DNA from 2 places in the Streptomyces sp. NPDC021224 genome. Region 1 is predicted to be linked to the other one. Evidence: predicted binding sites of a transcription regulator. Region 1 holds the regulator's gene; the other holds the start of a gene.
What was found. The regulator HrcA, encoded in region 1, represses chaperone genes, less so after heat shock. The targets are predictions, from matches to a motif close to TTNGCACTCNGNNNNNCNGAGTGCNAA.

Region 1 (6,282 bases):
GAGCGGCACGCCGTACCAGGACTCCTCACCGGCCAGCTGCTCGGCGTACACCGCGACCGCGGAGGGGTCCGTCGCCGTCGGCTGCGGCAGGAAGACGTTCACCCCGAAGGGCTGCGCGCTCTGGTCGCGGAGCTGGCGGATCTCCTCGTACATCGCCTCGGGCGTCTTGTAGCCCGCCGCGAGGAAGCCGACCCCGCCGGACGCGGCTACCGCCGCGGCGAGACGAGGGTTCGCCGCGCCGCCCGCCATCGGGGCCTGCACGATCGGATGTGCCGAGAATGTCGGCAGCCTTGACGCAGCCATGCGCTCACCCTATGTCCTCGCCGGACGAGCCCCTCTGCTGCGCCGGGCACCCGTTTTTCGGGGGGCGCGTGCCGCGCCGGGCAACCGTTTTCAGGTTCGCGGGGAGGCCGCGCGTGCCGCGCCGGGCAACCGTTTTTAGGGGCGCGGGGAACTGCGCGACAAGCCCCCACCGGGGCGCGGGTCGTCACCGACCCAGAGGGTCTCTTCGGTCCGATCCGGACCACCGGCCGGTGGTGGGCTGAGCGCGCAGTTCCCCGCGCCCCTGAAAAACGCGTGCCCGGCGCGGCAAAGGCACCGCCCTCCGCGCCCGGCGAAAAATGCGGCCCGCGCGGCAAAGGCACCGCCCTCCGCGCCCGGCGGGATCGCTTGCCGGCCCACGCAGGGTGGAGGGAGAGCGGCGCGCGCTCAGCGGCCGTTGAAAGCGTCCTTCAGGCGCGAGAAGAGCCCCTGCTGGCCGGGGGCGAACTGCCCGGTGGGGCGTTCCTCCCCGCGCGCCTTCGCCAGGCGGCGCAAAAGCTCCTCCTGCTCCGCGTCGAGCTTGCTCGGGGTCAGGACCTCGACGTGGACGACGAGGTCGCCGCGGCCGCCGCCGCGCAGGTGGGTGATGCCGCGCTGGTGGAGCGGGATCGACTGGCCGGACTGCGTGCCGGGCCGGATGTCGATCTCCTCCAGGCCGTCCAGCGTCTCCAGCGGGCACTTCGTGCCGAGCGCCGCCGCGGTCATCGGGATGGTGACCGTGCAGTGCAGGTCGTCGCCGCGGCGCTGGAAGACGGGGTGCGGGGTCTCGCGGATCTCGACGTAGAGGTCGCCGGCGGGGCCGCCGCCGGGGCCGACCTCGCCCTCGCCCGCGAGCTGGATGCGGGTGCCGTTGTCGACGCCCGCGGGGATCTTGACGGTGAGGGTGCGGCGGGAGCGGACCCGGCCGTCGCCCGCGCACTCGGGGCAGGGGGTGGGCACGACGGTGCCGAAGCCCTGGCACTGCGGGCAGGGCCGGGAGGTCATGACCTGGCCGAGGAAGGACCGGGTGACCTGGGAGACCTCGCCGCGGCCGCGGCACATGTCGCAGGTCTGCGCGGCGGTGCCGGGCGCGGCGCCCTCGCCGTTGCAGGTGCCGCAGGTGACCGCGGTGTCGACCTGGATGTCCTTGGTGGTGCCGAAGGCGGCCTCTTCGAGGTCGATCTCCAGCCGGATCATGGCGTCCTGCCCGCGCCGGACGCGCGAGCGCGGACCGCGCTGCGACGACTGGCCGAAGAACGCGTCCATGATGTCGCTGAAGTTGCCGAATCCGCCGCCGAAGCCGCCGCCCGCGCCGCCGCCGGTGGCGGACAGCGGGTCGCCCCCGAGGTCGTAGACCTGCTTCTTCTGCGGGTCGGAGAGCACCTCGTAGGCGGCGTTGATCTCCTTGAACCGCTCCTGCGTCTTCGGGTCCGGATTGACGTCAGGGTGCAATTCCCGGGCAAGTCGGCGGAATGCCTTCTTGATCTCATCGGGACCTGCGTCGCGGCGTACGCCCAGGACGGCGTAGTAGTCCGTGGCCACTTACGACTCCGCCAGGATCTGTCCGACGTAACGTGCCACTGCGCGTACCGCTCCCATCGTTCCGGGGTAGTCCATGCGGGTCGGTCCGACCACGCCGAGTTTGGCGACTGCCTCGTCGCCGGAACCGTAGCCGACGGCCACGACCGAGGTGGAATTGAGGCCCTCGTGAAAATTCTCATGCCCGATCCGCACGGTCATCGCGGAGTCGGTGGCCTCGCCGAGCAGTTTCAGCAGCACCATCTGCTCTTCCAGTGCTTCGAGCACGGGTCTGATCGTGAGCGGGAAGTCGTGGTTGAACCGGGTGAGGTTCGCCGCGCCGCCCAGCATGATGCGCTCTTCTGGACGCTCGACGAGCGTTTCCAGCAGGGTGGACAGGACTCCGGCGACGGCGGGCCGGTCGTCGGCCTCGAAGCTCTCCGGCAGGTCCGCCACCAGCGGGGGGACGTCGGCGAAACGGCGGCCGACGACCCGGCTGTTGAGCCGCGCCCGCAGATCCGCGAGCACGGTCTCGGTGACCGGGGCCGCGCAGTCGACGAGGCGCTGCTCGACCCGGCCGGTGTCGGTGATGAGCACGAGCATGAGCCGGGCGGGCGCGAGCGCGAGCAGTTCGACGTGCCGGACCGCGGAGCGGGTCAGCGACGGGTACTGCACGACGGCGACCTGCCGGGTGAGCTGTGCCAGCAGCCGTACGGTGCGGGCCACGACGTCGTCGAGGTCGACCGCGCCCTCCAGGAAGTTCTGGATCGCGCGGCGCTCGGCGGACGACAGCGGCTTGACGCCGGCCATCTTGTCGACGAAGAGCCGGTAGCCCTTGTCGGTGGGGATGCGGCCTGCGCTGGTGTGCGGCTGGGCGATGTAGCCCTCGTCCTCCAGCACCGCCATGTCGTTGCGCACGGTGGCGGGCGAGACGCCGAGGTTGTGGCGCTCCGTGAGCGCCTTGGAACCGACCGGCTCCTCGGTGCCGACGTAGTCCTGGACGATGGCGCGCAGGACCTCGAGTCTGCGTTCGCTCAGCATCGCGCACCTCCAGCCGCTCGTTCTCGTGCCGTGTCCGTCACCCTGGCGGGCCCTGGCACTCCGCCGTTTCGAGTGCCAGCTTCCCCGGAGCCAGTGTACGGCGAGGCAGCAAGGGCTCGGCAAGGGTGCGCGGCGCACCGGGTCCGGGGAGGCGGCGGCGGACGGCCCCGCGGCGGCGATACGGTCACCCCCGTGGAATCTGTGGACGGTACGGAGGGTCCGGGTACGGGCGGTTCGGGCGGTACGGGTGGTACGTCGTGGGAGCAGCTCGCCCCCGGGGTCGCCCGGCGCCGGCTGCCGCATCTCGACGTCACGATCGGCCTGGTCGTGGGCGCCGACGCGGTGCTGCTGGTGGACACCGGCTCGACGCTGCGCGAGGGCGCCGAGCTGCGCGCGCAGGTCGCCGCGCTCACCGGGCGCGATGTGACGCACATCGCCCTCACGCACGGCCACTTCGACCACGTCCTGGGCACCGCCGCCTTCCCCGGCGCCGAGATCTACGCGCACCGCGCGCTCGGCGCCCGGCTGCGGGCGGAACGGGACGCGCTGCGCGCCTGCGCCGTCGCGTACGGCACCGATCCGGCCGAGGCCGCGGAGGCGGCGGCCGCGCTCGCCCTGCCGACCCGGCCCGTCGCCGGCGAGACCGTCATCGACCTGGGCGAACGCGTCGTGCGGCTGGTCCACCCCGGCGCCGGGCACACCGCGCACGACCTGGTCGTGGTGGTCCCGGGCGGCACCGTGAGCGATCCCACGGTGGTCTTCTGCGGCGATCTCGTCGAGGAGTCCGGCGAGCCCCAGGCGGACGACGACGCCGTCCCGGACCGCTGGCCGGACACCCTGGACGCGCTGCTCGCCCTCGGCGGCGAGACCGGCCGCTACGTGCCCGGCCACGGCGCCGTGGTCGACGCGCGCTTCGTCCGCGCCCAGCGGGACGCGCTCGCCGAGCGGTTCGCCGCCGGGAGCTGACCCGGGCTCGTTACGATCGCCCGCATGCGCAGCAGGACGTACGACGGCGATCTCACCCCGCCCTGGAAGAAGCCGGCCCCCGTGCCCGAGGTCCCGGCCGACGCCGACCTCGTGGTCGAGGAGGCCACGACGGGCTTCTGCGGGGCGGTGGTGCGCTGCGAGAAGACCGCGGAGGGCCTGACCGTCACGCTGGAGGACCGCTTCGGCAAGCACCGGGTCTTCCCGATGGTGCCGCGCGGCTTCCTCATCGACGGCCGCACCGTGACGCTGGTACGCCCGCAGGGCGCGCCGAAGCCGCGCGGACCGCTGCTGTCCGCGTCCGGCTCCATCGCGGTGCCGGACGCGAAGGCCCGGGTGGCGCGCGCCGGGCGGATCTACGTCGAGGGCAAGCACGACGCCGAGCTGGTGGAACGGGTGTGGGGCCACGACCTGCGGGTCGAGGGCGTCGCGGTGGAGTTCCTGGAGGGCGTCGACGACCTGCCGTCCGTGGTCGCCGCCTTCGGCCCCGCGCCGGACGCGCGGCTCGGCGTCCTCGTCGACCACCTCGTGCCCGGCTCGAAGGAGTCCCGCATCGCCGCGCAGGTGTCCGGGGCGGACGTGCTGGTGGTGGGCCACCCCTTCGTCGACGTCTGGGAAGCCGTCAAGCCCTCCTCGGTGGGCATCCCCGCGTGGCCGCGCGTGCCGCGCGGCCAGGACTGGAAGACCGGGGTCTGCGACGCGCTCGGCTGGCGCATGAGCACGGGCGAGGCGTGGGCCCGCATCCTGGAGGGCGTGCACTCGTACAAGGACCTGCGGCCCGAGCTGCTGGGCGCGGTGGAGCGGCTGATCGACTTCGTGACCGTCCCGTAAGTCCCGCCGGGCTAGTCCGTCAGGTCGCGGACCACCGCGTCGGCCAGCAGGCGGCCCTTGAGCGTCAGGACCGCGCGGCCGGCGGCGTAAGGGGCGGGCGCCAGGAGGCCGTCCCTTACCGCGCGGGCGGCCGCGGCGGCGCCCGCCTCGGTCAGGACGTCCAGCGGGCAGCCCGCCGCCAGCCGCAGTTCCAGGAGGACGCGCTCGACGCGGCGGTCCTCGGCGCTCAGGATCTCGCGGCCCGCGCCGGGCGTACGGGCTTCGGCGAGGGCCTGGGCGTACGCGCCGGGGTGCTTCACGTTCCACCAGCGCACACCGCCGACGTGGCTGTGCGCGCCGGGGCCCGCGCCCCACCAGTCCGCGCCGGTCCAGTACAGCTCGTTGTGGCGGCACCGGGCCGCGTCCTCGGTCGCCCAGTTGGAGACCTCGTACCAGGAGTAGCCCGCCGCGGCGAGCCGCTCCTCGGCGATCAGGTAGCGGTCCGCGTGCTCGTCGTCGTCCGTCATCGGCACCTCGCCGCGGCGGATGCGCGAGGCCAGCCGCGTACCGTCCTCGACGATCAGGGCGTACGCGGAGACGTGGTCGGGGCCCGCGCCGATCGCCGCGTCCAGGGACGCGCGCCAGTCGTCGTCGGACTCCCCCGGCGTGCCGTAGATCAGGTCCAGGTTGACGTGCGCGAAGCCCGCGGCCCGCGCCTCGGCGACGCAGGCCTCCGGGCGGCCCGGGGTGTGCGTGCGGTCCAGCACCTTCAGCACGTGCGGGCGGGCGGACTGCATGCCGAAGGACATCCGGGTGAAGCCGCCGGCGCGCAGCTGCGCGAGATACGCCGGGTCGACGGACTCCGGGTTCGCCTCCGTCGTCACCTCCGCGTCCGGCGCGAGCCCGAACTCGTCACGGATCGCGCCCAGCATGCGGACGAGGTCCGCGGCCGGGAGCAGGGTGGGCGTGCCGCCGCCCACGAACACGGTCTCGACCTGCCGCGGGTCGTCACCGAGCACCTTGCGGGCGAGCCGGATCTCGTCGATCAGGACGTCGGCGTAGTTCTCCCGCGAGGCGAGCGCGCCGCCGGAGCCGCGCAGCTCGGTCGCGGTGTAGGTGTTGAAGTCGCAGTACCCGCAGCGGGTCGCGCAGTACGGGACGTGCAGATAGAACCCGAGAGGGCGCGCCGCCGCGCGGGCCAGGGCCTGTGCGGGCAGTGCCCCGTCCCGGGGCACGGGTTCCCCGTCGGGCAGTACGGAAGGCATCCCCCCAGTATCCGTCACCCGGCGGGTGCTCCTCCCGGCACGCTCCGGGCTGCCACGTGCGGTGGCGTTCGCGACCTTGCGCCCGGTGGTGGGTTGCGCGCGCAGTTCCCCGCGCCCCTGGTGGGTGCCCTCACCACGCAGGGTGAGCGTCTTCAGGGGCGCGGGGAACTGCGCGACCGGCCACGGCGGCGGGAAGGTCGCGGGCACCACCGCGAGCGGCACCCCGGGGCGTACCCCCCTACGCCTCGCGGGAGCCCGCGTACATCTCCTCGACCAGCGGGGCGAACTCCCGCTCGACGACGGGGCGCTTGAGCTTCAGGCTCGGTGTGAGGTCGCCGTGTTCGACGTCCAGGTCACGGGGCAG
Region 2 (6,282 bases), on a different contig from region 1:
AAGATGAGGAGAAAGGGCCTCGCCACCATGGCTGTGCAGAACACCGCCACCACCACCCCCCAGGACGCCTCGCAGGACGCCGTTTTCGGCCCCGCCGTCGCGCTCTCCTGCCGCGAGTGCGGCACCCGCTACCCGCTGACCCCGGTCTTCGCGTGCCTGGAGTGTTTCGGGCCGCTGGAGGTGGCCTACGAGCTGCCGACCGGTGACCCGGAGCAGCTGCGCAAGCAGATCGAGGCCGGTCCGGCGAACATCTGGCGCTACGCCCCGCTGCTGCCCGTCCCCGCGGACGTGACCGAGAAGCAGAACCTGAACCCCGGCTGGACCAAGCTCGTCAAGGCCGACAACCTGGCCCGTGAGCTGGGCGTGACCGGCGGCCTGTACGTCAAGGACGACTCCGGCAACCCGACGCACTCGTTCAAGGACCGGGTCGTCGCCATCGCGCTGGAGGCGGCCCGCACCTTCGGTCTGACGACGCTGTCGTGCTCCTCCACCGGCAACCTGGCGGGCGCGGTCGGCGCGGCCGCGGCGCGGGCCGGTTTCCGCTCCTGCGTCTTCATCCCGGACGACCTGGAGCAGGGCAAGGTCGTGATGGCCGCGGTCTACGGCGGCGACCTGGTCGCGATCAAGGGCACGTACGACGACGTGAACCGCTTCTGCTCGGAGCTGATCGGTGACCCGGCCGGCGAGGGCTGGGGCTTCGTCAACGTCAACCTGCGCCCGTACTACGGCGAGGGCTCCAAGACGCTGGCGTACGAGATCGCCGAGCAGCTCGGCTGGCGGCTGCCGGACAACCTGGTCATCCCGATCGCCTCGGGCTCGCAGCTCACCAAGATCGACAAGGGTCTCAAGGAGCTGATCGCGCTCGGCCTGGTCGAGGACAAGCCCTACAAGATCTTCGGCGCGCAGGCCGAGGGCTGCTCGCCGGTCTCGGCGGCCTTCAAGGCCGGCCACGACGTGGTGCGCCCGGTCAAGCCCGACACCATCGCCAAGTCGCTGGCGATCGGCAACCCCGCGGACGGCCCGTACGTCCTGGACATCGCCCGCCGTACCGGCGGCGCGATCGAGGACGTCACCGACGAGCAGATCGTGGACGCCATCAAGCTGCTCTCCCGCACCGAGGGCATCTTCGCCGAGACGGCGGGCGGGGTGACCGTCGGCGTGCTGAAGAAGCTGATCGAGACCGGGCAGCTCGACCCGGCCGCCGAGACCGTCGTGCTGAACACCGGCGACGGTCTGAAGACCCTGGACGCCGTCTCCCCGACCACCGGGCCGACCGCGACCATCGCCCCCTCCCTTGCCGCCTTCCGAGAGGCTGGACTCGCATGAGTGCTTCCGTCCGCATCCCCACGATCCTCCGCACGTACACCGGGGGCCAGGCCGAGGTGCCCGCCGAGGGCGCGACGCTCGGCGAGGTCATCGAGTCGCTGGAAAAGAATCATGCGGGTATTTCCGCCCGGGTTCTCGACGACTCCGGAAAGCTCCGGCGTTTCGTGAACGTCTATGTCAACGACGACGATGTACGGTTTTCCGACGGACTCGCCACTGCGGTGCCGGACGGTGCCAGCGTGTCGATCATTCCCGCGGTCGCCGGCGGCTGAAACCGGATACCGGCAACGGATACCGAGCGTGAGCGAGAGCGTGATCCGCTAGGTGTCACGGAACTGACGAGAATACGCAGAAGCTTGGACGTTTAGACCCCGCCCCATCCGGGAACTGCTTTCGCCCCGGGTGGGGCGCCCTCATGTGCGGCCCGAAGTCGTAGCGCCGATTTATCGGCAAATTCACACGCGATAAGTGCGCTATGTCCGCTGTGTCCCGCCCGAGTTGCCCTACATTATCGTTTCTTCCTCGGTTATTTCGGATGCGTCGCGCCAAGAATTCTCGTCCAATTGACCTGTTGCGGACGGCATCCGTGCAGATACATTCAGCCGCGGTCGACGCGTTCCGGCGCACACCCTCCACGGGGGGTGAGGTCTGACCCGGGCCCGCGGAGCGCGGGCCCGCGATAGGGCCAGTAATAGGGGAGTTAGGAATGGCTCAGGGCACCGTCAAGTGGTTCAACGCGGAGAAGGGCTACGGCTTCATCGCGGTCGACGGTGGTGCGGATGTCTTCGTCCACTACAGCGCGATACAGATGGACGGCTACCGCACCCTCGAAGAAGGCCAGCGAGTCGAGTTCGAGATCTCGCAGGGTCAGAAGGGGCCGCAGGCGGACATGGTCCGCGTGGCCGGCTGATCGGCGCGGGCGCGTTCGGCCACCGACGCGACGCCACGAAGGGCCACCCCCGCACGGGGTGGCCCTTTCGCCGTTGTGCGCCCCCCCGCGGGGGCGCCCCGTCCGTGGCGGGCGCTTGCACTCGGCAGGGGAGAGTGCTAATCATTGGCGTTAGCACTCTGCGCGTGAGAGTGCCACTTGGACCGGGTCGGTGAGGCCCGTCCGGACGCCGGGAAGGAACCGGCGGCCGGCAGGCCGTCCGTCGCGGGCGCCACGCGGTCCGTTCCACCGCCCCCGCCTCCGGTGGGGGAACCCCCAGTCCGCGGAGGACACTTCACATGGCTAAGATCATCGCGTTCGATGAGGAGGCGCGGCGCGGCCTTGAGCGCGGGATGAACCAGCTCGCCGACGCCGTTAAGGTCACCCTCGGTCCCAAGGGCCGGAACGTCGTCCTTGAGAAGAAGTGGGGCGCCCCCACGATCACCAACGATGGTGTGTCCATCGCCAAGGAGATCGAGCTGGAGGACCCGTACGAGAAGATCGGCGCCGAGCTGGTCAAGGAAGTCGCGAAGAAGACCGACGACGTCGCCGGTGACGGCACGACGACCGCGACCGTCCTGGCCCAGGCCCTGGTCCGCGAGGGCCTGCGCAACGTCGCCGCCGGCGCCAACCCGATGGCCCTCAAGCGCGGCATCGAGCGTGCCGTCGAGGCCGTCTCCGCCGCCCTGCTGGAGCAGGCCAAGGACGTGGAGACCAAGGAGCAGATCGCTTCCACCGCCTCCATCTCCGCCGCCGACACGCAGATCGGCGAGCTCATCGCCGAGGCGATGGACAAGGTCGGCAAGGAAGGCGTCATCACCGTCGAGGAGTCGCAGACCTTCGGTCTGGAGCTCGAGCTCACCGAGGGCATGCGCTTCGACAAGGGCTTCATCTCGGCGTACTTCGCCACCGACCTGGAGCGGATGGAGGCGTCGCTCGACGACCCCTACATCCTGATCGTCAACTCCAAGGTCTCCTCGGTCAAGGACCTGCTCCCGCTGCTGGAGAAGGTCATGCAGTCGGGCAAGCCGCTGCTGATCATCGCCGAGGACGTCGAGGGCGAGGCCCTGTCGACCCTGGTCGTCAACAAGATCCGCGGCACCTTCAAGTCCGTCGCCGTCAAGGCCCCGGGCTTCGGCGACCGCCGCAAGGCCATGCTGGGCGACATCGCGATCCTCACCGGCGGCACGGTCATCTCCGAGGAGGTCGGCCTCAAGCTGGAGAACGCGGGCCTGGACCTGCTCGGCCGCGCTCGCAAGGTCGTCATCACCAAGGACGAGACCACGATCGTGGACGGCTCCGGTGACGCCGACCAGGTCGCCGGCCGCGTCAACCAGATCCGCGCCGAGATCGAGAACAGCGACTCGGACTACGACCGCGAGAAGCTCCAGGAGCGCCTGGCCAAGCTCGCGGGCGGCGTCGCGGTCATCAAGGCCGGTGCCGCGACCGAGGTCGAGCTCAAGGAGCGCAAGCACCGCATCGAGGACGCGGTGCGCAACGCCAAGGCCGCCGTCGAGGAGGGCATCGTCGCCGGTGGTGGCGTGGCCCTGCTGCAGGCCTCCGCGGTCTTCGAGAAGCTGGAGCTGGACGGCGACGAGGCGACCGGCGCCAACGCCGTGAAGCTCGCGCTGGAGGCCCCGCTCAAGCAGATCGCCGTCAACGGTGGTCTCGAGGGCGGCGTCATCGTCGAGAAGGTCCGCAACCTGCCGATCGGTCACGGCCTCAACGCCGCGACCGGCGAGTACGTGGACATGATCGCCGAGGGCATCATCGACCCGGCCAAGGTCACCCGCTCCGCGCTGCAGAACGCCGCGTCGATCGCCGCGCTGTTCCTGACCACCGAGGCCGTCATCGCCGACAAGCCGGAGAAGGCCGCCGCGGCCGCTCCGGGCGGCATGCCCGGCGGTGACATGGACTTCTGATCCCCTCCCGGGATCACCTGTCCTGCACGCGTACGACGGCGCCCGCTCCCCGATCCGTTCGGGGGGCGGGCGCCGTCGTGTCCGCCCCTACACGGGCCGGGCCGACTCCAGCGCCTCGCGCAGATGGCCGCCGGACTCGCGCAGCAGCCGCTCCGCCGTCGCCGCGTCCACCCGCGCCAGCAGGGTCAGGATCGCGGGCTTGACCTCCCCGTCGGTCGCGGTGAGCGCGTCCTCGATCGCCGTGTCGTCCGCGCCGGTCGCGAGCGAGACGATCCGGCGCGAGCGGGCGCGCAGCTTCTCGTTGGACGCGCGCACGTCCACCATCAGGTTCCCGTACGTCTTGCCCAGCCGGATCATGGTGATCGTCGAGAGCATGTTGAGGACCAGCTTCTGCGCGGTGCCGGACTTCAACCGGGTGGAGCCGGTGAGCAGTTCGGGCCCCACGACGACCTCGATGCCGTGCTCGGCGGCCGCCGCGAGCGGCGAGCCCGCGTTGCACGCCAGGCCCACCGTGAGCGCCCCGAGCGCCCGCGCGTGCTCGACCGCGCCCAGCGCGTACGGGGTGCGCCCGGAGGCGGAGACGCCCACGACGGTGTCGGCGGCGGTCAGCCCCAGCGCGTCCAGGTCGCCCGCGGCCAGCTCCCTGCTGTCCTCGGCGCCCTCGACCGAGGTGACCATCGCGGACGGCCCGCCCGCGATGAGCCCCACCACCTCCCCGCCGGGCGTGGTGTTGAAGGTCGGCGGGCACTCGCTGGCGTCCAGCACGCCGAGCCGCCCCGCGGTCCCGGCGCCCGCGTAGACGAGCCGGCCGCCGCGCGCCATCCGGGCCGCGATGCCGTCGATCGCGGCGGCGATGGCGGGCAGTTGGGCTGCGACGGCGGCCGGAACGGTGGCGTCCTCACCGTTCATCGTGCGGGCGATCTCCAGCGTCGGCATCCGGTCGATCTCGGCGAGCTCCGGCCGGAAGGCCTCGGTGGTCAGCGTGTCCAGTTCGCGGCGCAGCTCGGTGTACTGGGGCATATGCGGCTCGTTCATCCTTCTCGCAGGTGTCGGCTCGGCGGGTGGGGCCGCAGAAGGGGCGTGGTGCATTATTTCAGGCCATGACCGGTCATGGCCCGGGAGGTCCGCGGGGCGGCCCCCGGAGGGCGGGCGGTGGCGGTCGGGGGCGTGCGGTGCCGTCCGGGGACCCGCATGTCCCGTGCGGGGCCCGGCGGTTCGCGGCCCGGCGGCCGCGGCTCCCGTCGGCAGCGTTCAGCCGCGGCTCGGGCGGGGCCGGTGGCGGTGGGCGAGGGCCTCGTAGGAGGCGGCGAGCGCGGGAGCCGCGGTCTCGTACGTCCGCTGCGCGACCCCGACGAACAGGCAGTCCACCACCAGCAGTTGACTGGTCCGGCTGGACATCGCGGCGGGCCGCAGCTCGCTCTCCCGGGAGCTGGACGTGGTCAGCACGGCGTCCGCCCACTGGGTGACCGGCCCGTCCGGACGGCCCGTCACCGCGATCGTCGTCGCCCCGCGGTCGAAGGCCGCCCGCAGCGGCTCGATCACGTCGTGCGTGCTGCCCGAGTGGGTGATCGCCACCGCGGCGTCCCCCGGCCGCAGTTGGACGGCGTTGGTCACCGCCAGATGCGGATCGGTGTGCGCCTGCGCGATCAGCCCGATGCGCAGCAGCTTCTGCGCCAGGTCCTGCCCGACCAGCCCGGAGGCGGCCATGCCGTACACGTCGATCCGCCGGGCTCCCGCCAACGCGGCGACGGCGGCCTCCAGTTGGGCCATGTCCAGCTGGGCGGCGGTGTCCGCGAGGGTCTGCTGCTCCTCCAGGGCGAGCTTGGCGACGACATCGGGCAGCGGGTCGTCCACCGCGATGTCCGCGGTCACGGCGGGTGGCACCCCGGCTGCCTGCTGCGCGGCGAGCGCGGCCAGGGCGAGCCGCAGATCCCGGTAGCCCGGGTAACCGAGCAGCCGCGCGGTACGGACGACGGTGGCCTCGCTGGTACCCGTACGGATCGCGAGGGCGGTGACGGTCTGCTGGGCGCAGCCGGCCGGATCACCCGCGACGGCTTCCGCGACGCGCTGCATGGAGCGCGTCATGGAGGGTGCGAGCGTACGGAC

Region 2: groL (chaperonin GroEL) is a predicted target of HrcA. The motif match lies at 2,351-2,377, and genes of this name have one in related genera.

The regions. Positions count from the first base shown of each region.
Region 1 is NZ_JBIRPW010000005.1:417,044-423,325, reverse strand. Features, by position in the region: gene ACH4PY_RS16045 (nitronate monooxygenase) at 1-303, opposite strand, end outside; gene dnaJ (molecular chaperone DnaJ) at 709-1,842, opposite strand; gene hrcA (heat-inducible transcriptional repressor HrcA) at 1,843-2,859, opposite strand; gene ACH4PY_RS16030 (MBL fold metallo-hydrolase) at 3,061-3,825, shown strand; gene ACH4PY_RS16025 (DUF3097 domain-containing protein) at 3,850-4,674, shown strand; gene hemW (radical SAM family heme chaperone HemW) at 4,686-5,918, opposite strand; gene ACH4PY_RS16015 (AMP-dependent synthetase/ligase) at 6,157-6,282, opposite strand, start outside.
Region 2 is NZ_JBIRPW010000002.1:368,661-374,942, forward strand. Features, by position in the region: SAM riboswitch class I at 1-10, shown strand, start outside; gene thrC (threonine synthase) at 28-1,326, shown strand; gene ACH4PY_RS06735 (ubiquitin-like small modifier protein 1) at 1,323-1,598, shown strand; gene ACH4PY_RS06740 (cold-shock protein) at 2,033-2,236, shown strand; gene groL (chaperonin GroEL) at 2,554-4,176, shown strand; gene murQ (N-acetylmuramic acid 6-phosphate etherase) at 4,264-5,196, opposite strand; gene ACH4PY_RS06755 (MurR/RpiR family transcriptional regulator) at 5,428-6,282, opposite strand, start outside.